Regions from separate parts of the Orrella dioscoreae genome, predicted to be linked through region 1. Evidence: predicted binding sites of a transcription regulator. Region 1 holds the regulator's gene; each other region holds the start of a gene.
The links. The regulator sigma-54, encoded in region 1, starts transcription at its own class of promoters, with help from an activator protein. The targets are predictions, from matches to a motif close to TGGCANGNAANCTGCTTT.

Region 1 (7,534 bases):
TCCAGACCTCGGAAGTCGTCTACTCGGCCGCCGGCGCGGGCGAGTACAGCCTGTCGAACCGCGAGATCGTGGGCTTCGGCGGCACCGCGGGCTATGACTCGACGCTCAACGGCAAGGTGCTGGACCTGGCCATCCGCGAAGCCGTGGACAAGCTGGTGGCCGGCGTGGAATCGGGCGCCTGGCGTCCGGGCCAGCAATGAAGGGGATGACGATGCCCGTACTCTCCCTGCCGCGCCGCCTGGCGCGGGTCGGCGCCATTGCTGCCGTCACCTTGCTCGCCGCCTGCGCCCAGGCGCCCAAGCCGCTCTACCACTGGGGCGGCTACCAGGACCAGGTCTATGCCCATTTCAAGGGCACGGACGGCGACCCCGTCGCCCAGATCGGCGCCATGGAAAAGCAGATCGAGGAAGCCCGCGCGGCCGACATGACGCTGCCGCCCGGTTTCCACGCGCACCTCGGCATGCTGTACGCCCAGGTGGGCCGCGACGACGCGGTGCTCCCGCAATTCCAGACCGAGAAAACCCTGTTCCCGGAATCGGCCGTCTTCATGGACGTCCTGATGAAGCAACCCAAGGAGAAAGCGCAATGATCCGGCGTTCCTTCGCGCGCCTGCTCGGCGCCCTGTCCGTGGTCCTGGTCGTGGCCGGCTGCGCCAAGCCCACGCCCTATGACTACTCGGCCTTCCGGGAAAGCCGCCCGCGCTCCATCCTCGTGCTGCCGCCGCTCAACAGCTCGCCGGAAGTCGCGGCCAGCTACGGCGTCCTGTCGCGCAGCACCCTGCCGCTGGCGGAATCGGGCTACTACGTCCTGCCCGTCACGCTGGTCGACGAGACCTTCAAGCAGAACGGCCTGGCGCACCCGGCCGAGATGCACGAAGCGCCGCCCGCCAAGCTGCGCGAGATCTTCGGCGCCGATGCCGCGCTGTACATGGAGGTCACCGAATACGGCGCGTCCTACAAGATCGTCCAGGCGGACATCGACGTGGCGCTCAAGGCCAAGCTGGTGGACCTGCGCAGCGGCGCGCTGCTGTGGGAAGGCAAGGCCCGCGCCTCGACCGCCGAGCAGCAGAACCAGGGCGGCGGCCTGATCGGCATGCTGATCAGCGCGGTGGTGAACCAGATCATCAACTCGGCCAGCGACGAGCGCACCCTGATGATCGCGACTTACGCCAACAACCGCCTGCTGGCCGCGTCCCCCCAGACCAACGGCATCCTGTACGGGCCCTACTCCCCGCGCTACGGCACGGACTGAAGCCTGTAAAAGCGGGGGCCAGGCGGCCGGCCCGGCAGGGCCGGCCGTCGGGGTTAAAATCCCCGCACAATGAGCATCCCCCACGAAGTCGCCCGGCGACGCACGTTCGCCATCATCTCCCACCCCGACGCGGGCAAGACCACCCTGACCGAGAAGCTCCTGCTGTTCGCAGGCGCCATCCAGATCGCGGGCAGCGTCAAGGCGCGCAAGGCCTCCCGTCACGCCTCGTCCGACTGGATGGAGATCGAAAAGCAGCGCGGCATCTCCGTGGCCTCCTCGGTCATGCAGATGGAATACCGCGACTGCGTGATCAACCTGCTCGACACCCCGGGCCACCAGGACTTCTCCGAAGACACCTACCGCGTGCTGACGGCGGTGGATGCGGCCCTCATGGTCATCGACGCCGCCAACGGCGTGGAGCCGCAGACCATCCGCCTGTTGCAGGTGTGCCGCGCACGCAACACGCCCATCATCACCTTCATCAACAAGCTGGACCGCGAAGTGCGCGAGCCGCTGGAGCTGCTCTCCGAGATCGAAGGCCACCTGGGCATGGATGCCGTCCCCTTTTCGTGGCCGGTGGGCATGGGCCGCAACTTCGGCGGCGTCTTCGACATCCGGCGCGACCGCATGCGCGTCTTCCGCGCAGGCCAGGAACGCCGCAACGATGACAGCGACATCATCGAAGGACTGGCCAACCCCGTCATCGCCGAGCGTTATGGCGACGACTTCAAGAAGGCCTCCGACGAGATCGAGCTGATCCAGGCTGCCGCGCCCGCCTTCGACGCGCAAGCGTTCCTGGCCGGCCGCCAGACCCCGGTGTTCTTCGGCTCGGCCATCAACAACTTCGGCGTGCAGGAAGTGCTGGACGCGCTGGTGGACCTGGCGCCCGCGCCCGGCCCGCGCGCCGCGCTGGAGCGCGAAGTGCGCCCGGAAGAGCCGCGCTTCTCCGGCGTCGTCTTCAAGGTCCAGGCCAACATGGATCCCGCCCACCGCGACCGGGTGGCCTTCGTGCGCGTGGCCGGCGGCCGCTTCGAACGCGGCATGCGCCTGAAGGTCAGCCGCACCGGCAAGGAAATCCGTCCGAACAACGTGGTGTCCTTCCTGTCGCAGCGCCGCGACCTGCTGGACGAGGCCTATGCCGGCGACATCATCGGCATCCCCAACCACGGCGTGCTGCAACTGGGCGACGTGCTGACCGAAGGCGAGGCCCTGCGCTTCACCGGCCTGCCCTTCTTCGCCCCGGAACTGTTCCAGCAAGTGGAAGTGAAGGACCCGCTGCGCACCAAGCAGTTGCGCACCGGCCTCACCCAGTTGGGCGAGGAAGGCGCGATCCAGGTGTTCAAGCCGGTTGCCCACGGCGGCCAGCTGTTGTTGGGCGCCGTCGGCCAACTGCAGTTCGAAGTGGTGGCCCACCGGCTGAAAACCGAGTACAACGCCGACGCGCGCCTGCTGCCCTCGCGCTATACGATGGCGCGCTGGCTGACCGCCGACGACCCCAAGGCGCTGCGCAAGTTCATGGATGCGAACGCTGCCCATATCGCCTATGATGTGGTGGAGGCACCCGCCTTCCTGGCCACTTCCTCGGCCCAATTGCGCGTGGCCGAAGACCTCTATCCCGACGTGCGTTTCCACGCCATGCGCGAGCACGGCGGCCACGTCTTCGGCGAGAAGGCCTGAGTGCCGGCGCGCTGGCATCGGCACTCACGCCGCAGCACGGTAATCCACGCAACGAAGATAGATTCATGTCCTGGCGTCTCCTGATCCTCATCCTCTTGCTGGCCGCAGGCGGCGCCGCCCTGGGCGGCATGCAGCTGGGCGAGTACCTGGTCGCGCGCGCGCCCGTCGCCGCGCCGGCCCCCGGCGAGGACGACAACGATCCCGACCGCGTGGTGCTGGACGCCAACGGCAAGCCCTATACCGCCCAACCGCCCCAGCCGCGCGTGGATGGCACCCTGGGCGTGCCGGACCAGCCCGCCGACACCAAGTGGGAAGTGCCCACGGTGTCGCTGTTCGACACCACCACCAATCCCGACGTCCTGATCTCGCGCAATCGCCTGAACGCCAATGAAGTGCGTGAGCTGGCCTCGGCCTCCAGGGGCTTGCCCGCCGGCCCGCAGGATGTCGTCACCATCGACGTCGCACGCCCTGGCGAAGGCAGCCATGCGCCGCTGATGTCCGGCCAGCAGCCCGCGCAGCCTTTCGTCGTCTCGCAGGCCAACCAGGCTGCGCCGGACAATCCCCAGCAGGCCGCCACGGCCGCAGGCTGGGAAGGCGAATTCCGCCGGGCCATGGACCAGTGCGCCAACACGGGCTTCTTTGAACGCCCCACCTGTGCCTGGAACGCCCGCAACAAGTACTGCGCCCCCAACAACGCCTGGGGCAAGGTCGACGGCTGCCCGCGCCGCTCGTTCTGAGCGCATTGCGGCACCGGGCGGCGCTGCCCCGTCACCCCCATGAAAAACGGCCCCTTCCGGGGCCGTTTTCTCGTTCGCGCAAGCGCTTGGCGGCGCGCGCTTACTCGCTCTCGGTTTCCATCTGGCTTTGCAGGTAGTTCTGCAGGCCGACCTGCTCGACCAGGCCGAGCTGGGTCTCGAGGTAATCGATGTGCTCTTCGGTGTCGTCCAGGATGTCCTGCAGCAGGTCGCGCGACACGTAGTCACGCACCGACTCACAGTGGGCGATGCCATCCTTGACGGTCTGCTGGGCAGCGGTTTCCAGCTTCAGGTCACAGGAGAGCAGCTCGGGCACGTTTTCGCCGATCATCAGCTTGTGCAGGTCCTGCAGGTTGGGCAGGCCGTCCAGCATGAAAATGCGCTCGATCAGGCGGTCGGCGTGCTTCATTTCGCCGATGGACTCCTCGTACTCATGCTTGCCCAGGCGCTTGAATCCCCAGTGGTTCAGCATGCGGGCATGCAGGAAATACTGGTTGATGGCCGTCAGCTCGTTGGTGAGCTGCTTGTTGAGGTACTGGATGACGGTTTTATCGCCTTTCATGACGGACTCCTGATTTCTGGGTGCGAGGCCGGGAGGGCCTGTCCTGGCGGCCGGCGCAACGGCGCCGATGCCGGACAACGGACGCAGACTAACACCGGCTCCGAAGCACTGACTACCCTTGGCGCGAAAGTCGTGAAAGGGCGTGCTAGCGCAATCAGGAACCGTCGAGCGAATGAAAATAAGAACGTTTGCGCCACGCAGCGACACCGCCCACACGGTTTCATGCGGGCCATAAGCTGGCCTGAAGCCGGAAAATCAAGCGGAATGCGCAAGAAAACGCCGAAAACTCGGGCGTTGCGGAGGGAAATACGAGGGAGAACAGCGGAAAATGGGATTGTTGCGATGCCGCAACAATCAACAGGCCTGGCTGGAATCAGGCCGCGCGGGCGATCTTGACGACGGGGTAGCCGTTGGCGGCCAAGGTGCCGGGCTGGGCGACAGCGGTGACCGGCGGCTGCATCTCGCAGTGGCCCCGGTTGGCGCAGGCGGTGCCGCCAGGCAGGTATTCGCTGGCCGTGTCGGCGCAGCAGCCACAGCAGGTGGCCACGCCAAGGTCGAACTGGAGATCAGCAAGCGACGATGCCCCAGCGGCCACGCTGGCGTGGACCTGGCTTTCGGTCACTGCGTTGCAGACACAAACGTACATGAGAATAATTATCGAAAATATCTAGACGAAAAGCAAGCGCGTGCGCAACGGCCGTGGCGGGCACGCCGCAGTGCTGGATTCCAGTCAAAAGGGGGACGCGCTGAAAGCGCGGATCAGGCGGAAATCAGGTGCGCAGCGAGGCCTGTGCCTTGCGCACGGATGCCGGGGCGATGCGCAGCGCTTCACGGTATTTGGCGACCGTTCGGCGTGCGATGACGATGCCGCGATCGGCCAGCATCTGCATGATCTGGTTGTCCGACAGCGGCTTGCCCGCGGACTCTTCCGCCACCATCTGGCGGATCTGCGCCTGCACGGCGGTGGCGGACGCCGAGCCGCCCGCTTCCGTGGCCACCCCCGCGCCGAAGAAGCGCTTGAGCTCCATGGTGCCGAAGGGTGTCAGCATGAACTTCTGGGTGGTCGCGCGCGAGATCGTGGACTCGTGCAAGCCGAGCTCGCCCGCGATGTCCTTCAGGATCAGCGGCTGCATGGCGCCGGCGCCGTGCGAGAAGAATTCGGACTGGCGGTCGACGATGGCCTGCGACACCCGCAGGATGGTGTCGAAGCGCTGTTCGACGTTGCGCACCATCCAGCGCGCCTGCTGCAACTGCGATTGCAAGGCGGAATGATCGCCGCTGCGGTTGCTGGCCAGGACCTGGGCATAGACCGAGTTGATGCGCAGGCGCGGCATGACGGCGGTGTTCAGCACGGCCTGCCAACCTTTGCGCGTCTTGTGCACGATGACGTCGGGCACGGCGTAATCGGCCGCGGGCACGGTCCACGCGCGGCCCGGACGCGGATCCAGGCGCAGGATGAGCGAATGGGCCGCGCGCAGGGCCTCGTCGCCACAGTGCAGCGCCTCGCGCAGCTTGGCCGCGCTGCCACCGGCCAGCAGCTGAAGATGCTCGGCACAGAGCTTGCGGGCCAGCGCCAGCACCTGCGGATCGGCAGCCTCGGGGAAGCGCTCCGGGTCGGGGTGGCGCAATTGCAGCACCAGGCAGTCGGCCACGTCGAAGGCCCCCACCCCCGAGGGATCGAAGGAGCGCAGCAGCGTGAGCGCGGCGTGCAACTCATCTTCGTCGCACTCCAGTTCGGCGGGCAGCCAGCCCAGGATCTCTTCCAGCGAAGAGGCCAGGAAGCCGTTCTCGTCCAGTTCGTCGATGAGCAGCTCGACCAGCGCCGCATCACGGTCGCTGACGCGGGTCAGCGACAGCTGGCCGAGCAGGTGCTCGCGCAGCGTCTCGGCGCGCACCGCCTCGGGAAAGGCGCGGTCGTCGTCATCGTTCTGGCTGGAACCGCTGCCGCGCATGCCGTCTTCCAGCGATACCGTGGCGGACTCGTAATCCGCGCCGCTGTCACCCGCGTCGCCCTCGGCGGGGGCATCGCCTTCGGAATCGCCGCCCGGCTCGCCTTCGCGCTCGAGCATGGGGTTTTCAGTGAGCGCCTGCGCGATCTCCATTTCGAGCTCGAGCGCCGACAGCTGCAGCATCCGGATGGATTGCTGCAGTTGCGGTGTCAGCGTGAGGTGCTGACTGTGTCGCAGTTCTAAGGAATGGCGCGTCATGAGACAATATTTTGCATGAACTCTGCAGATCGCTCCCAAGAAGACGCCCGACTCCTCAGCCGCACCTTGCTGGGCTTGGCGACGCCGCGTCTCATCCGGCGCGCCATAGTAATCGTCATCGCGGCGCTTGTGTGGCTGTTCATCTGCTCCCGCATCCTGGGTTTCGGCGCCGGCATGCGTTATACGGCGCTGGCGCCGCTGGGCCAGCAGACCGTCGACCTGCTGATCCGCATCAATCCTTATTTGTGGTGGGTCGTCGTGGTGCTGTTCACGCTGGCCGTCTTCTTCGGGGTGCGCGGCTGGTACGAACGCAGCATTGCCGCTGGCCGCGCCCAGCCCGTCGACCTGCCCACCCTGCGCGACTTGGCCCACGGCCTGTCGGACGACGGCCGGATGGTGCTGGGCTGGGCCTGGCGAGACCGTGAGGACCCCATCACCGTGGGCGACCTGCTACTGGCGCGCGACGAAATGCGTCATGGCCGCGCCAGCAAGATCTACCTGGCACGCGAACAGGCCGAGGCATTGCGCCTGCCGCCCCTGGAAACGGCCCCTGCCGCACCCGGGGTCTCCGCGCCTGCCCCCGCCGTGCGCAAGGCAGGCGCCCCCGCTGCGCCGGCCGAGCCGCCCCTGGGCGACCTGGCGCCGCGCTCGCGCAGTCAGGATGTCTTTGCCCCCCGTCCCGCCGCGCCCGCGCCCAAGGCGGAACCGGCACCGGCGCCCACCCCCGCGTCTTCGCCAGCGAAGGCCGAGCCCGTCATCGGGACCACGCCCGCCGAACCCACGCTGCGCGCCGAGCCGCGCGTACAGCCCGAAGCGCCTCGCGCCACGACGCAGCGCACCGAACCCCGCCTGGGCGACATCGGCCCGAAACGCTGAAAAAAGGGAGCGCCGCGCACATGGCAATTTGCCAGCGCGGCGCAAATGTGTTCGACTATCGCCTTATGGCCGATCTTCAGACCTCCTCTCTGAACACCGCTGCCGGGCGCTCCAGCCTGGCCGTCGGCCTTGTCGCGTCCTCCTCCCTGGCCCTAGCGCTAGCACTAGCGATCGGTTGCCGAGCCTAGCGCTCCGTGGCAGTTCGG
Region 2 (7,534 bases), 2.3 Mb from region 1:
GTCGGCGCCCGTCAGGCGATAGCTTGCGTCCATCATGCCCGCGTAGGGGGCGTGCGTATAGCTGCCCACCACCAGGGCCCGGCCGGCGCACGGGTTCAGGATCTTCACCAGGCTGTGCGCCGGATTGCGCACGCCAACGATCTTGCGCACGCCCAGCAACCAGGCAAGCTGCGGCGCGAACACGTGCAGGGGCAGCACGTTGATGGCGTCGTCGCGCACCGCGCCGACGCTGTCCAGCGCGGCGTGTCCCAGCGCCGCCAGCACCTGGGCAGTGGTGATCCGGGCAAGGTCAGGTTCGCCCGCGTGCGTCACGACGCGCAGGCCGCGCGCCACCAGCATCAGGCCGAGCAGGGGCGTCAGCACCGGCAGCCTGCGCGAGCCGTTGTAGCTGGGCAGCACCACGGTGGCGCGGCCATCGGAGGCGGGCGGCACCGGCGTGATCCGGGCTGCCGTGGCCGCCAGGAAGCCCGCCATCTCGGCCGGCGTCTCGCTCTTGAAGCGCATCGACAGGCAGAAACCGCCGATCTCCAGGTCGGAGGCCTCGCGATCCAGCACCTGCCCGAACAGGTCCTCGGCCTCGATCTCGTCCAGGCTCTTCGCGCCGCGCGCGCCCCGGCCGATCTCTTTCAGGTAATGGCTGATGCCCACTGCGAATTCTCCTCATCCTGCCCGCCGCGGGCCTGCGCGGCGGACAGTCCCCGCAAGCTAGGCCGCCTGTCTGGCGGGCGTACCCTGGCGAGTGTAGAGGAAGTCGATCACCGCCTTGCGCGCCTGCATATAACGCGGATCGTCGGCCAGCGTCTTGCGGTCGCGCGGGCGCGGCAGGTCCACGGCCAGCACTTCGCCGATGGTCGCGGCCGGGCCGTTGGTCATCATGACGATCTTGTCCGACAGCAGCACGGCCTCGTCCACGTCGTGGGTCACCATGACCACGGTGGCGCCGGTCTGCGCCACCAGGGCCAGCAGCTCGTCCTGCAGCGTGGCGCGCGTCAGCGCGTCCAGCGCGCCGAAAGGCTCGTCCATCAGCAGCACCTTGGGTTCGATGGCCAGCGCCCGGGCAATGCCCACGCGCTGCTTCATGCCGCCGGAGATCTCGCCCGGGCGTTTCTGCGCCGCATGGCTCAAGCCCACTTTTTCCAGCGCCGCCGCGGTGCGGGCCTTCAGTTGCGCGCGATCCTCCTGCGCGCCGAACACCCGCTCGACCGCGAGCATGATGTTGCCCTCGCAGGTCAGCCAGGGCAGCAGGGAATGGTTCTGGAACACCATGGCGCGGTCGGGGCCGGGTCCGCCGATCTCGCGCCCCGCGGCGATCAGCGTGCCCGCCGAGGGCAGCGTCAGGCCGGCCAGCAGGTTCAGCAAGGTCGACTTGCCGCAGCCCGAGTGGCCGATCAGCGCGACGAACTCGCCGCGCGCCACGTCCAGGTCGATGTCGCGCAAGGCCACGTAGTCACCCTTGGCCGTGGGAAAACGTTGCGCGACGCCGCGGATCTCGATGTAGCGATGGTCGTTGATCATGAGAGGTCTCCCTGCGCTCAGGACGCGGTGTCTTCGAAGGTGAGGCGCGCGGCCAGCTTCACGAGCAGCAGCTCCAGCAGCAGGCCCACGATGCCGATGACGAAGATGGCGATGATGATGTGGGCCACGTTCAGGTTGTTCCACTCGTCCCATACCCAGAAGCCGATGCCCACGCCGCCCGTCAGCATCTCGGCGGCCACGATCACCAGCCAGGCCGTGCCCACGGCCAGCCGCACGCCGGTCAGCACATAGGGCAGCACGGCGGGCAGCAGGATGCGCGTGACGATCTTCCATTCGGACAGGTCCAGCACCCGCGCCACGTTCAGGTAGTCCCGCGGCACGCGCTGCACGCCCACGGCGGTGTTGATGATCATGGGCCAGATCGAGCAGATGAAGATGGTCCAGATGGCCGCCGGATCCGCCGACTTGAACACCAGCAGGCCGATGGGCAGCCAGGCCAGCGGCGACACGGGGCGCAGCAGGCTGATCAGCGGACCGACCATCCGGTTCAGGAAACGGAAGCGGCCGATCATGAAGCCCAGCGGAATGCCCACCAGCGCCGCCAGGCCAAAGCCCAGCGCCACGCGCTGCAGGGAAGCCAGCACGTTCCAGCCGATGCCCTGGTCGTTCGGCCCGGCTTGGTAGAACGGCTCGGCGAAGAGCGCCACGGCCGCCTGCCAGGTCTGGCCCGGCGTGGGAATGCCGCCGCCGGTCTGGGCCAACGCCTGCCACAACAGGCCCAGCAGCAGGAAGCCGAAGGCGGGCGGCGCCACGGCGTGCAGCAGGCGGCTCGTCCATTCCTTCGAACGGGCGGGCAGGGCGGGCGCCGCGGCAGAGGCGGAGGGGGGGGACGAGGTAAGGGCTCGGGCCATGTCGGACTCCTGAAGCAAGAACGGATGGGTAAGGCGCGGCCTCAGCCGTGGACGGAGAAGCTGTCTGCATAGGCGGCCGGGTTCTTGCCGTCCCACACCTTGCCGTCCATGAGCTTGCTGCTGCGCAGATCGCTGGCGGGCAGGGGCGCGCCGGCCGCCGCCGCGGCGTCGCGGTAGATCGCCGTCCGATTCACCTGCCTGGCCAGCGCCTCGTAATCGGGATGCGCGTTGAGCAGGTTCCAGCGCTTGTGCTGGGTCAGGAACCACATGGCGTCCGACAGATAGGGATACGAGGCCTGGCCCTCGTCATAGAACTTCATGTGGTTGGGGTCTTCCCAGCGCTTGCCCAGGCCGTTCTGGTAGCGCCCCTGGATACGGTCGATGATGGCGGACTTGTCGGTGTTCACATAGGCGCGCGCGGCGATCACCTCGGCCATCTTCTCCTTGTTGGCGGCGCTGGCATCGATCCAGCGGCCGGCCTCCAGGATGGCGGCCGTGACCGCGCGGCAGGTGTTGGGATACTTGTCGGCGAAGGCCGCCGTGGTGCCCAGCACCTTCTCGGGGTGATCCAGCCAGATCTCCTGCGAACTGACGACGTGGGCCGAGACGCCATCCAGGATGCCGCGATGGTGCCAGGGCTCGCCCACGCAGAAGCCATCCATGTTGCCCACGCGCGCATTGGCCACCATCTGGGGCGGTGGCACGGTGATGACCTTCACGTCCTTCATCGGATTCACGCCGCCGCTGGCCAGCCAGTAATACAGCCACATCGCGTGCGTGCCGGTGGGGAAGGTCTGCGCGAAGGTGTATTCGCGCGGCTCGCGCTTCATCAGCGCCACCAGGGATGGCAGGTCCACCGCGCCCGCATCGGCCATTTTCCTCGACAGCGAGATGGCCTGCCCATTGCGGTTCAAGGTCATGAGCAGCGCCACGTCGCTTTTCGGGCCGCCGATGCCCGCCTGCAAACCCATCAGCATGCCGTACAGGACGTGGCTGAAATCGTTCTCGCCATTGAGCAGCTTGTCACGCACCGATGCCCAATTGGCTTCCTTGCTGGGGGTGATCTTCACGCCGTACTTCTTGTCCAGGCCGAGCACGGACGCCATCACCACACTGGCACAGTCGGTCAGCGGAATGAACCCGATCCTGACCTCTTCCTTCTCCGGCTTGTCCGAGCCCGCGGCATACGCCCCGCGATGTCCCAACGCCGGCAGCAGGGCAGCGGCGCCCACGGCGGCCGACTGCAGCAGGAAGCGGCGGCGCTCGGGGCGCTGCGCGGCGGCCTCGGACGTGACGATGCCAGTGGACGACGGCAGTTCGGGGATGACAGGCTGGCTCATGGAAAGGCTCCGGTAACACCAAGGCGAAAAAAAACGGCGCCCCATCGCGCGCCGTGGCTGGACCTGCCAGCGGGGACGCGCGAGGGACGCCGTTGTCCGTTGCGCGGAACCCGCCAGTGGCTGGCACGGGCGGTTCCTGCGCGGTGCCACGCACACCATCATTGGCGGCTTGGCATGCCTACCCAAGCAAGAGCCGTGCCACACCGATACGGAAGGCCGTGCAGACGGGGCAAAGGACCGGCGCGGTGGCCATCCCGTGCACACAGCCGGCAGCCCAGGCCTGAAAATGGTGCAGTGCCGCACCAAGAGGCAGCACCGGCACGCCTCCCGCCGTTTATGCTGTGGGCCTTCTTCCTTTGCGCCTGTCCATGCCTTCCCACGCCAAGCCCGCCGTGACGCCCGCCATGACCTATTCGGCCGCCGGCGTGGGCTGGGCGGTGCTGGCCGTGGGCATCTTCACGCTGATCTTCACGTCGGGGAAGCTCGCGGGCGGGCAGGTGCCGGCCTTGCAGATCATGGCCATGCGCTACCTGGGCGCGTTCCTGACGCTGGCCGTCTGGTGGCTGGCGCGCGGCGGGCAGGTGGCGTCGCTGCGCACCCAGCGGCCGGGCCGGCATGTGCTGCGCGCCTTCACTGGCGCGGCCGGCACGACCGCGGCCATGTATGCGGCCACCCATCTGCCGCTTGCCTCGGCCAGCGCGCTGGGCCTGCTGGACGGGCTGTTCACCCTGGCGCTGGCCGTGCTGCTGCTGCACGAACGGCCGCCGCTGCGCCTGTGGCTGGCGTCATTGCTATGCCTGGCCGGCGCCCTGGGGGTGGTCGTGGCCCAGGCAGGCCTGCCCAGCGCGCAGGGCGGATCGCTCGTGCCGGTGCTGGTCGCGGTCATGGGCGCGCTCTTCATCGCCTGCGAAAGCCTGCTGCTGAAGACGCTCTCGCGTTCCGAGTCGAGCTTCACGGTGCTCTGGTACGTGAATCTCATCGCGGCGGTCCTGCTGTTGTCCGTGGCCGCCCTGGACTGGACACCCATGAGCGCCGGCATGACCGCGGCCTTCCTGGCGCTGGGGCCCTTGTCGCTGGTGGCCATGCTTTGCAATCTGCGCGCCTTCCGCTTGTGCGATGCCGCCGTCATCGGTCCCTTGCGCTACACCTGGATCGTCTTTGGCCTGGTATTCGGCTGGCTGCTGTTTGGCGAACGCCCGTCAGCCGGCGCCCTGGCCGGTGCGGCGGTGGTCATCGCCGGCGGTGTCTGGATCGCGCGCCTGCGCCGGCCACGCTAGGGTCCCGCGGGCGCCTGTCCACCCAGATAGCTGGACAAGGCCAGCACCGATTCCGCCACGTCCACCAGCCGCCGGTTCTGCTCCATGGCGGTCTGGCGCAGCATCCGGTAGGCGGCCTCCTCGCTCAGTTGCCGGTGCGCCATCAACAAGCCCTTGGCGCGCTCGATCACCTTGCGCTCGTTCAAGGCCGCGCGCACCGTGGCCAGCTCGTCGCTGGTGGCCTGCAGGCGGCGGGCCTGCTCGCGCAGCATGGCCAGGATCTCGCGTTCCATGCGCGGACCGTAAGCCGGCGCGCCCGCGCGGCCCGCACCATCCGAGGCCGCCTGCTCCTCCCGCTCGAAGAATGCCGCCAGCGGCGCGGCGGCTTCGCCGGGCGGGGAGGGCGCATCCGCCTGGCTGACCAGTTTCTGCAGCACCGCCTGGTGCGCATGCAAGTCACGCCTCGCGGCGGCCACGCTTTGCTCGCAGCGCTCGCGCAACTGCTCGCCCAGTGCGTTCTCCACCTGTTTCATGGCGTCGATGCGGGCCGTGCAATGCTCGAACCACGTCATGCTGAGCGCCGGGTCCAGCCGGCCGTCGGCCGGCGCCGTACAGACGATGCGGCGCAGGCGTTCCAGTTCGGCCAGCCTCAAGCCGTCCTGGGCGGCCTGCCAACTGGCCAGGCCCCGCGCATCGGCAAAGCCGCCGAAGGTCTGCAGGCATTCCTCCTGCGCGTCGATGAGCGTCAGCAGTTGCTGCTGGCGGCGGGCGTCGCAACGCCCCGAGGCATAGGCGGCCGCGCCGGCGGCACGTTCCTGTCCGGCATATTCCTTGCCCTGCACGAAATTGAAGTACGCCAGCAACAACCGCGACACCTCGGGATCGGCGGCATTGTCGGTGGCATCGAACACCACCGACAGCAGGCTCGCGATCAGCTTGCAGTACGCCGCCGTCACCGCATCCACGTCCAGCGCAAGCTGGTCCAGGCGCTGGCGCAGCCCCGCCAGCGCGTCCAGGCCGTGCAGGGCATAGGCGATGCGGCTGAAGAGCCGGGCGCGGCTGCCCGGATACCCGGTGGCGCCGGGCAACGGGTCGAAATGTTCGCGCGCGGCGGCGATGGCGCGGTCGGTGTCCTGGCGCGCCGCCAGGCACTGCGGGCCGAAGCCGGCCCCGCCTGATCCCACGAACAGATTGGACAGGCCGCGCTCGCGCTGCAATTGATGCACCAGCTCGCCCAGCGCCTGCGCCAGCGCGATGGTGCCGGCCAGTTGTTCCAGCTCGTCGATCTCGCACTGCCTGGCCGCGACGAGAAAACCCAACCCCGACATCATGATGATTCCCCTTGCTGCCGCGGCATTTTTTATGGCGGCTGACTTTTCGCCATCATAGCGGCGGGGCGGGAAACCTGGGGGAATCAGGCCCCGAACAGCAGGAAGCCATACAGCGCGAACAGCCCCAGGTGCATCACGCCCTGCAGTACCGAGGTGCGCTGGCCCTTGAAGGACAGCGTCGCCAGCCAGACGGTGGCCACCAGCAGCACCGTCTCGACGCCGGAAATGCCCATCGTCACCGTCTTGCCCGTGACGAGGCCGATCACCAGCACCGCCGGCACCGTCAGGCCCACTGTCGACACGAAGGCGCCCAGGCACAGGTTCACGGCCCGCTGCATCTCGTTGTTGAGCGCCGCCTTCACCGCGGTGATGGATTCGGGCGTGAAGACGATGATGGCGATCAGCACGCCCGACAAGGCCACCGGCGCCCCCACGGTGACCACGCCATGGTCGATCACGATGGCCAGGTGATGCGCCAGCAGCACGATGGGCACGATCATGCCGATCAGCAGCAGCGTGCCACGCAGGATGCCGCTGCGTCCCGCCGCGCCTGTCGCGCTGCGGGCTGCGTCCGGGCGACGCGCCACCCGCACTTCCATCTGCCCCAGGGGCGGCTGGATGAAGAGCCTGCGCTCGCCGCGCATCTGCAGCCACAGGAAGACGGCATACAGCCCGCCCGTCAGCGCCGCCACAGCCCAGCCTTGCAGCCGATCGAATTCGCCCGCGCCCGCCAGGAAATTGGGCAGCACCAGCGACACCGCCGTCAGCAGCATGATCATCGACAGATACACGCCGGCGCCCTGCGCGTTGAACTCCTGCTCGCCATGGCGCAGGCCGCCCGCCACCAGGCAGATGCCCATGACCAGGTTCACGATGATCATCATCACGGCGAAGATCGAATCCCTGCCGATGGTCGGGAATTCGCCCGGCCCCAGCAGCACCGAGGCGATCAGGACCACCTCGATCAGCACGATGGACAGGGTCAGGATCAGCGTGCCATACGGCTCGCCAAGCTGGTGGGCCAGGCCGTCGGCCTCGTGCACCACGCCGAAGGACGCCGCGAGGATGGTGAGAAACAGCGCCAGAAAGGCGGCCAGGGCCACCCACGGCGTCAAGGGCGCGGCCAGCCAGGCGGGGCCGAATACGGTGAAGGCGGCCACCATCGCCCAGGCCAATGCCAGGCGCAGCCAGGTGGCGCGGGCGTTGCGGGGATCGGTGGA
Region 3 (7,534 bases), 2.3 Mb from region 1:
CGCCCAGCACACGCAGGTGGAGAACCGCCTGCTGCCCGGACTGCTGAAGCTGAAGTCCTATCGCAAGTCGGAGGCCGACGCGCTCGATCGTTCGGCCCAGTGGCTGGACTTCATGGGGCTGCGCGAGTTCGCCAATCGTGAAGCCGGCAACCTGCCTTACGGGCACCAGCGCCGCCTGGAAATCGCCCGCTGCATGATCACCAAGCCGCGCCTGCTCATGCTGGACGAGCCGGCCGCCGGCCTGAATCCGCAGGAAAAGCGCGAGCTGCAAGGCCTGATCGACACGCTGCGCCGCGATTTCGGCGTGGCGGTGCTGCTCATCGAGCACGATATGGGCCTGGTCATGGGCGTGTCCGACCGCATCCTGGTCATGGAACACGGCAAGCCCATCACCACCGGCAAGCCGGACGACGTGCGCAACGACCCCCGGGTCATCAAGGCCTATCTGGGGGAAGAGTGATGCTGAAACTGGAAAACGTCAGTACTTTCTATGGCGCCATCCAGGCGTTGGACAACGTCTCGGTCGAGGTCAACGAAGGCGAGATCGTCACGCTGATCGGCGCCAACGGCGCGGGCAAGACGACGCTGCTCATGACGGCCTGCGGCTCGCCGCGGGCCAGGACCGGCACCATCTCGTTCCTGGGCAAGGACATCACCCAGCTGCCCACGCACGAGATCATGCGCAGCGGCATCGCCATTTCGCCGGAAGGCCGCCGCGTCTTCCCCGACCTGACCGTGGCCGAGAACCTGATGATGGGCGGCTTCTTCGCGGACAAGCATGCGATGCAGGAGGGCCTGGCCCACGTGTACACGCTGTTCCCGCGCCTGAAGGAGCGCGCCAGCCAGCGCGCCGGCACCATGTCGGGCGGCGAGCAGCAGATGCTGGCCATCGGCCGCGCGCTGATGTCCAAGCCCCGCCTGCTGCTGCTGGACGAGCCCACCCTGGGGCTGGCGCCGCTCATCATTGCGCAGATCTTCGACATCATCCGCACCATCCGCGCGGAAGGCGTCACGGTGTTCCTGGTCGAGCAGAACGCCAACAAGGCGCTGGGCGTGGCCGACCGCGGCTACGTGCTGGAAAACGGCCGCGTGGTGCTGGCCGATACCGGTCCCAACCTGCTGGCCAACGCCGACGTGCGCAAGGCCTACCTGGGCGCCTGACCCGGGCAGCCCCTGCAACGCGCCGGTCCCGCCCCGCGACAGGGCGGGCCGGCGCGTTCTTTCATTCGGCGTCCAGTTCGGGATAGTGTCGGAAGATGCCGTCCCCATAGGGCAGGCGGCGTTCGCTGGCGAAATAGTCGCGCAGGGCAGGCAATTGCGCGACGCGCAGGTGCAGGGCCATCAGCCTCGGATAGCGCGAGGCCAGCGTGCTCATGCGGCGCGGGAAGGCATGCAGCAGGCCGTCCACGACGTGGTGCAGCGACAGGTCGGCATAGGTCCAGCCCTTGGCGGTCAGCCAGCCGCTTTCCCCATCCAGAAGGCCCTCGAAGTAGCCCAGGAACTTCGGCATGCGGGATTGCCGGAAGTCGTCGGCCCGCCGCAAGGCCTCCTCTTTCTGCGCTTCGTAGTACAGGCCAGCCGCGATGGGGTGGTGGACGTCGTGCGCCTCGGCCACCAGGTCCGCGAGGGTCAGTTGCACCTGGTTGATCCACAGCCGGCCGGCGGTGTCGGCGGGCGCCAGGCCATGCTTCTCGCCCAGGAACAGCAGGATGTTGGCCGTCTGTGCCAGCGTCATGCCATCGGCGACCAGATAGGGCGGGGCGAAAGGCGGATCCGGCCGGCGGGCCTGCAGGTCCTCGATGAGGCTGGAGGAATCGCCACCGCTCTCGCGGGCGCGATCCACGTAGTCGATGCCGCCGGCCTCCAGGGCCAGGCGGACGAACTCGCCGCGGCCGGGGATGCCGTCCCAGTACCAGAAGTCATAGGCCATGAAGCGCTCCTTTGGAGGGGGGACCAACCCCGGTTGTAGCGCCGCCCGGATTTCAACGTCTTTACGCAATGTTTCGGCACGCAGCGGGAACCGTATGCGTAAATGCAACTCACAAGGACTCACTCGCAGGGAGTTACAACAACATGATCGCCATCAACCGACGTCATCTCACGCTTTCCCTCGCCGTCCTTGGCGCGGCCGGCGCCTCGCTGGCCACGCTGCAAGACGCCCAGGCCGCCAACGCCGCACCCGCCGTGCAGGAGCTGGCCACCGGCCTGAACCACCCCTGGGGCATGGTCTTCCTGCCCGACGGCCAGGGCGCCCTCATCACCGAACGCGCGGGCGACCTGCGCCTGTGGCAGGACGGCAAGGGCGTGTCCCAGCCGCTGCGCGGCGTGCCCAAGGTGCATTCCCAGGGGCAGGGCGGCCTGCTGGACGTGGCGCTGTCACCGGACTTCGCCCAGGACCGCATGGTCTACCTGTCGTACTCGGAAGCGGGGGATGGCCGCGCCGGCACGGCGGTGGGCCGCGGCAAGCTGGCCGAGGACAACGCCAGCCTGCAGGACTTCACCGTGATCTTTCGCCAGGCGCCCAAGCTGTCCAACGGCCAGCATTTCGGCTCGCGCCTGGTGTTCGACCGCGACGGCATGCTCTTCATCACGCTGGGCGACAACGGCCAGCGGCCCACGGCGCAGGACCTGGACAAGCTGCAGGGCAAGACCGTGCGCCTGAATGCCGATGGTAGCGTGCCCAAGGACAATCCCTTCGTGGGCGAGGACGGCGCGCGGCCCGAAATCTGGTCCTATGGTCACCGCAACGCCCAGGGCATGGCGCTGCATCCCCGGACGGGCGCCGTCTGGCTGAACGAGCACGGCGCGCAGGGCGGCGACGAGATCAACATTCCGAAGGCGGGCGCCAACTATGGCTGGCCGCTGGCCACGCACGGGGTGAACTATGGCGGCGCGCCGATCCCCGAGGCCAAGGGCAAGCGCGTGCCCGGCACCGAGCAGCCGGATTTCGTGTGGGAACAGTCGCCCGCCGTGAGCGGCATGGCCTTCTATGAACATGCGCGCTTCCCGGCCTGGCAGGGGTCGATCTTCGTGGGCGCGCTGAAGGACCAGAGCCTGATCCGCCTGACGCAGGAAGGCGGCAAGATCGTGGAGCAGGAACGGCTGCTGAAGGATCGCGGCGAGCGTATCCGCGACGTGCGCCAGGGGCCGGACGGCAGCCTGTATGTGTTGACCGACAGCAGCGACGGCAAGCTGCTGCGCGTGGGCCTGCGGGAATGACGGGCTAGGGCCTGTTACTTCGCGCGGCGGGATTCGCGCAAGGCGATATAGATCCCGCTGCCCGCGATCAACGCGGCGCCGATATAGGCCCAGGTGTCGGGCAGTTCGCGCCAGAACAGCCAGCCGAACAGCGTGGCCCACAGCAGGCCCGTGTAGTCGAAGGGCGCCACGACCGAGGCGGGCGCGATGCGAAAGCCCTGGGTGATCAGCGTGAGGCCCAGCGTGCTGCACAGCGCGATCCCCAGCAGGCCGGGCAGGTGCTCGGCCTGCACCGGGGTCCAATACCAGGGCTGCCAAGGCAGGCTGATGACGGCCTGCGCCGCGGCGATGTAGAAGGTCGTGGTCAACATGCTTTCCTGCGCGCCGATGCGGCGCGCGCTGACCATCATCACCGCGTAGCCCACGGCGCCCGCCAGGGGCAGCAAGGCCGCCGGCTGGAAACCCGCCATGCCGGGCCGCACCACCACCAGCACGCCCAGGAAGCCCGCCAGCACGGCGATCCAGCCGCGCAGGTCGACGTCTTCGCGCAGCACCAGCACCGACAGCAGCGTCACGAAAAGCGGCGCGGCGAAGATGATGGCCGTGGCTTCCACCAGGGGCAGCAGGGTCAGGCTGAAGTAGAAGCCGCAGGCACTGGCGACGTTGATGGCGCCGCGCATCGCGTGGATGCCCAGGTGGCGGGTGCGCAGCGCCCGGCGACCACCCATCCAGACCACCAGCAAGGCCACCACCGGCAGCGCGAAGGCGCCGCGCAGGAACAGCAGCTGGATGGGGGCATACGCCTCGCCCAGCCACTTCGCAAGGCTGTCGCTCATGCTGAGGCTGCAGATGCCCGCGACGACGCAGAGGATGCCTGCGGCGGAGCGGGAGGGCGAGGAGGGGGCGGTGGAAGCGTCGGACATCATTCGGGGGCACAACGGCAGGCAGGGCGGATGACACAAGGGCGCGCAGGCAGGCGCGCCGAAAAAACGAAAGGCAGGCCCGCCCAAAGGATGGCCCACCGCTGTCTAGCCTAACAGAACGGCAGGCAGGCATGCCCCATGCTGGTGCGCAACGCCCTCTGGCGTGCACCAACGGGAGGATAACGGCCCCGGCAGGCCTACCGTCCTGTCTGGCTGGCAAGTCTGGCACGCGACTTGCTTGTCAGTTCATGCCCGCGCAAGGACGCGCGGCACATCCCTCACGGAGCAGTACCCGGCAAAGGCGCCCAGACCCACGTGGTCCAGGGCGCCTTTCGCGTTTTGAAGGCAGCAGGAGCAAGCATGCAACGTCCATCCCCCTCCGAGATCCGGGACCTCGTCATCGTCGGCAACGGCATGGTGGGCCACCACTGCGTCGAACAGCTGGTGGCCGCCGGGGCCCTGGCGCAATGGCGCATCCACGTCTATGGCGAGGAGGCGCATCGCGCCTATGACCGCGTCCACCTGTCCGAATACTTCTCGGGCCGCGACGCCGGATCATTGGCGCTGGGCGAGGCCGCGCTGTATGAACAGGACGGCGTGTCCCTGCACCTGGACGCGCCGGTGCTGGGGCTGGACCGCAAGCGCCGCGTGGTCTACACGCAGGCAGGCGAACAGCGCTATGACGCGCTGGTGCTGGCCACGGGCTCCTATCCCTTCGTGCCGGTCATCGAAGGCGCCGAGGACGCGGCGCGGCTGGTCTATCGCACGCTGGACGACCTGGACGTGATCCGCGCCGCCGCCGCCCAGGCCCGACGCGGCGTCGTGGTGGGGGGAGGATTGCTGGGGCTGGAGGCCGCCAACGCCTTGAAGTCGCTGGGCCTGGAGGCGCACGTGGTCGAGTTCGCGCCGCGGCTCATGCCCGTGCAGCTGGACGAGCTGGGCGGCGAGGCGCTGAAGGCGCGCATCGAATCACTGGGCGTGGGCGTGCACCTGTCGCGCGCCACCCAGTCCATCAGCGCGGGCGAAACCTATCGCTACCGCATGAACTTCGCCGACGGCGAGCACCTGGAAACCGACCTCATCGTGTTCTCGGCGGGCATCCGCGCGCAGGACAGCCTGGCGCGCGCCAGCGGCCTGACGATCGGCCCGCGCGGCGGCGTCGTGGTGGACGACGATTGCCGCAGCAGCGATGCCGACATCTACGCCATCGGAGAATGCGCGGCCTGGCAGGGCACCTGTTTCGGGCTGGTGGCGCCGGGCTACCAGATGGCGCGCACCGTCGCCGCGCAACTCTGTGCGCAAGCCGCCCAGCCTTTCGCGGGCGCCGACATGTCGACCAAGCTGAAGCTGCTGGGCGTGGACGTGGGTTCGCTGGGCGACGCGCATGGCGCGACCCGCGATGCGCGCAGCTATCGCTACATCGACGAGGCCGGGGCCAGCTATCGCCGCCTGGTGGTCTCGGGCGACGGCAAGCGCGTGCTGGGCGCGGTGCTGGTGGGCGACAACAGCTATTACGACACCTTGCTGCAGTACGTGCAGAACGGCATTGCGCCGCCGGCCGACCCGGCCAGCCTGATCCTGCCGGCCAGCGGCGACGCGCCGGCGCTGGGCGTCGATGCCTTGCCGGCCACGGCCACGATCTGCTCGTGCCACAACGTGAGCAAGGGCGCGATCAGCGCGGCCATCGACGGCGGTTGCGCCGACCTGGCGCAGGTGAAGGCCTGCACCAAGGCCGCCACGGGTTGCGGCGGCTGCACGGCGCTGCTGAAGAACGTGGTCGAACACGCGTTGACCGCGCGCGGCGTGGCCGTGGACAAGAGCCTGTGCGAGCACTTCGCGTACACGCGGCGCGAGCTCTACGACATCGTGCGCGTCGAGGGCATCGAGCGCTTCGACGAACTGCTGGCCCGGCACGGCCGTGGCTCGGTGGGCTGCGACATCTGCAAGCCCGCGGTGGGCTCCATCCTGGCCTCGTGCTGGAACCGGCCGATCCAGGACCCGCTGCTGGTGCCGCTGCAGGACACCAACGACACCTTCATGGCGAACATGCAGAAGAACGGCACCTATTCGGTGGTGCCGCGCATCCCGGCGGGCGAGGTGACGCCCGAGGGACTGATCGTGATCGGGGAGATCGCGCGCACATATGCGCTGTACGTGAAGATCACCGGCGGCCAGCGCATCGATCTTTTCGGTGCGCAGCTGCACCAGTTGCCGGACATCTGGGCCGAGCTGATCGCCGCCGGCTTCGAGACCGGCCATGCCTATGGCAAGTCGACCCGCACCGTGAAGTCCTGCGTGGGCAGCACCTGGTGCCGCTACGGCGTGCAGGACAGCGTGCGGATGGCACTGGACCTGGAGCATCGTTACAAGGGCCTACGCGCGCCGCACAAGCTGAAGTTCGCGGTCTCCGGCTGCACCCGCGAATGCGCCGAGGCCCAGAGCAAGGACATCGGCGTCATCGCCACCGAAAGCGGCTGGAACCTGTACGTGTGCGGCAACGGCGGCATGCGGCCGCGCCATGCCGAGCTGTTCGCCACGGACCTGGACGACCGCAAGTTGATCCAATATATCGACCGCCTGCTGATGTTCTACATCCGCACCGCGGACAAGCTGCAGCGCACCTCGGTCTGGCGCGAGTCGCTGGAGGGCGGCCTGGACTACCTGAAGGCCGTGGTGATCGAGGACAGCCTGGGCCTGGCCGCCGAGCTGGAGGCGCAGATGCAGCAGGTGGTCGACCGCTATGAATGCGAATGGGCCAATGCGCTGGCGGATCCGGAGAAACTCAAGCGCTTCCGCACCTTCGTGAACGCCCAGGGCGGCGATCCCGACATCCGCATGGAGGACGAGCGCGGCCAGCCGCGACCGGCAAGGCCCGCGGCCCTGCGCGAGATCGCCATCGTCGAGGAGGTGCTGTGATGGCGGCGCCTGACGAGTCCCGAGCCTGGCGCACCGTGTGCCGCCGCGCCGATCTGGTGGCCGAGTCCGGCGTCGTGGCGCTGGTCGATGGCGAACAGGTCGCGATCTTCCACGTGCCCGGCGACGAAACAGAGGTCTATGCCGTGTCCAACCACGACCCGTTCTCGGGCGTCAACGTCATCGGCCGCGGCATCGTGGGCCGCCTGGGCGGTGAGCTGGTGGTGGCCTCGCCGCTCTACAAGCAGCATTTCCGCCTGCGCGATGGCGTCTGCCTGGAGGATGCCGGCCAGCGCCTGCGCACCTGGGAGGCGCGGCTGCACGGCGACGTCGTGGAACTGGCTTGAAGAGGAGGGCGCCATGACGCATGTGAAGCCTGGCCAGCCCCATCCTCCCGTGCGCCTGATCGGCGCCGGGCCGGGCGATCCGGAACTGCTGACGCTGAAGGCCGTGCGCGCGCTCGGCGAGGCCGAGGTCGTGCTGGTCGACGACCTGGTCAA

Region 2: ODI_RS11725 (CmpA/NrtA family ABC transporter substrate-binding protein) is a predicted target of sigma-54. The motif match lies at 3,911-3,928, and genes of this name have one in related genera.
Region 3: nirB (nitrite reductase large subunit NirB) is a predicted target of sigma-54. The motif match lies at 4,345-4,362, and genes of this name have one in related genera.

What each region holds. Positions count from the first base shown of each region.
Region 1 is NZ_LT907988.1:244,234-251,767, reverse strand. Features, by position in the region: gene ODI_RS01215 (CsgG/HfaB family protein) at 1-200, shown strand, start outside; gene ODI_RS01210 (DUF4810 domain-containing protein) at 212-589, shown strand; gene ODI_RS01205 (DUF799 domain-containing protein) at 586-1,251, shown strand; gene ODI_RS01200 (peptide chain release factor 3) at 1,321-2,928, shown strand; gene ODI_RS01195 (hypothetical protein) at 2,994-3,665, shown strand; gene bfr (bacterioferritin) at 3,766-4,245, opposite strand; gene ODI_RS01185 ((2Fe-2S)-binding protein) at 4,619-4,891, opposite strand; gene rpoN (RNA polymerase factor sigma-54) at 5,016-6,452, opposite strand; gene ODI_RS01175 (hypothetical protein) at 6,468-7,328, shown strand.
Region 2 is NZ_LT907988.1:2,496,309-2,503,842, reverse strand. Features, by position in the region: gene ybiB (DNA-binding protein YbiB) at 1-648, opposite strand, end outside; gene ODI_RS11735 (ABC transporter ATP-binding protein) at 706-1,515, opposite strand; gene ntrB (nitrate ABC transporter permease) at 1,533-2,387, opposite strand; gene ODI_RS11725 (CmpA/NrtA family ABC transporter substrate-binding protein) at 2,429-3,727, opposite strand; gene ODI_RS11720 (DMT family transporter) at 4,096-5,004, shown strand; gene ODI_RS11715 (nitrate regulatory protein) at 5,001-6,314, opposite strand; gene ODI_RS11710 (calcium:proton antiporter) at 6,398-7,534, opposite strand, start outside.
Region 3 is NZ_LT907988.1:2,545,848-2,553,381, reverse strand. Features, by position in the region: gene livG (high-affinity branched-chain amino acid ABC transporter ATP-binding protein LivG) at 1-460, shown strand, start outside; gene ODI_RS11975 (ABC transporter ATP-binding protein) at 460-1,161, shown strand; gene ODI_RS11970 (glutathione S-transferase) at 1,223-1,930, opposite strand; gene ODI_RS11965 (PQQ-dependent sugar dehydrogenase) at 2,074-3,219, shown strand; gene ODI_RS11960 (DMT family transporter) at 3,234-4,124, opposite strand; gene nirB (nitrite reductase large subunit NirB) at 4,482-7,037, shown strand; gene nirD (nitrite reductase small subunit NirD) at 7,037-7,381, shown strand; gene cobA (uroporphyrinogen-III C-methyltransferase) at 7,395-7,534, shown strand, end outside.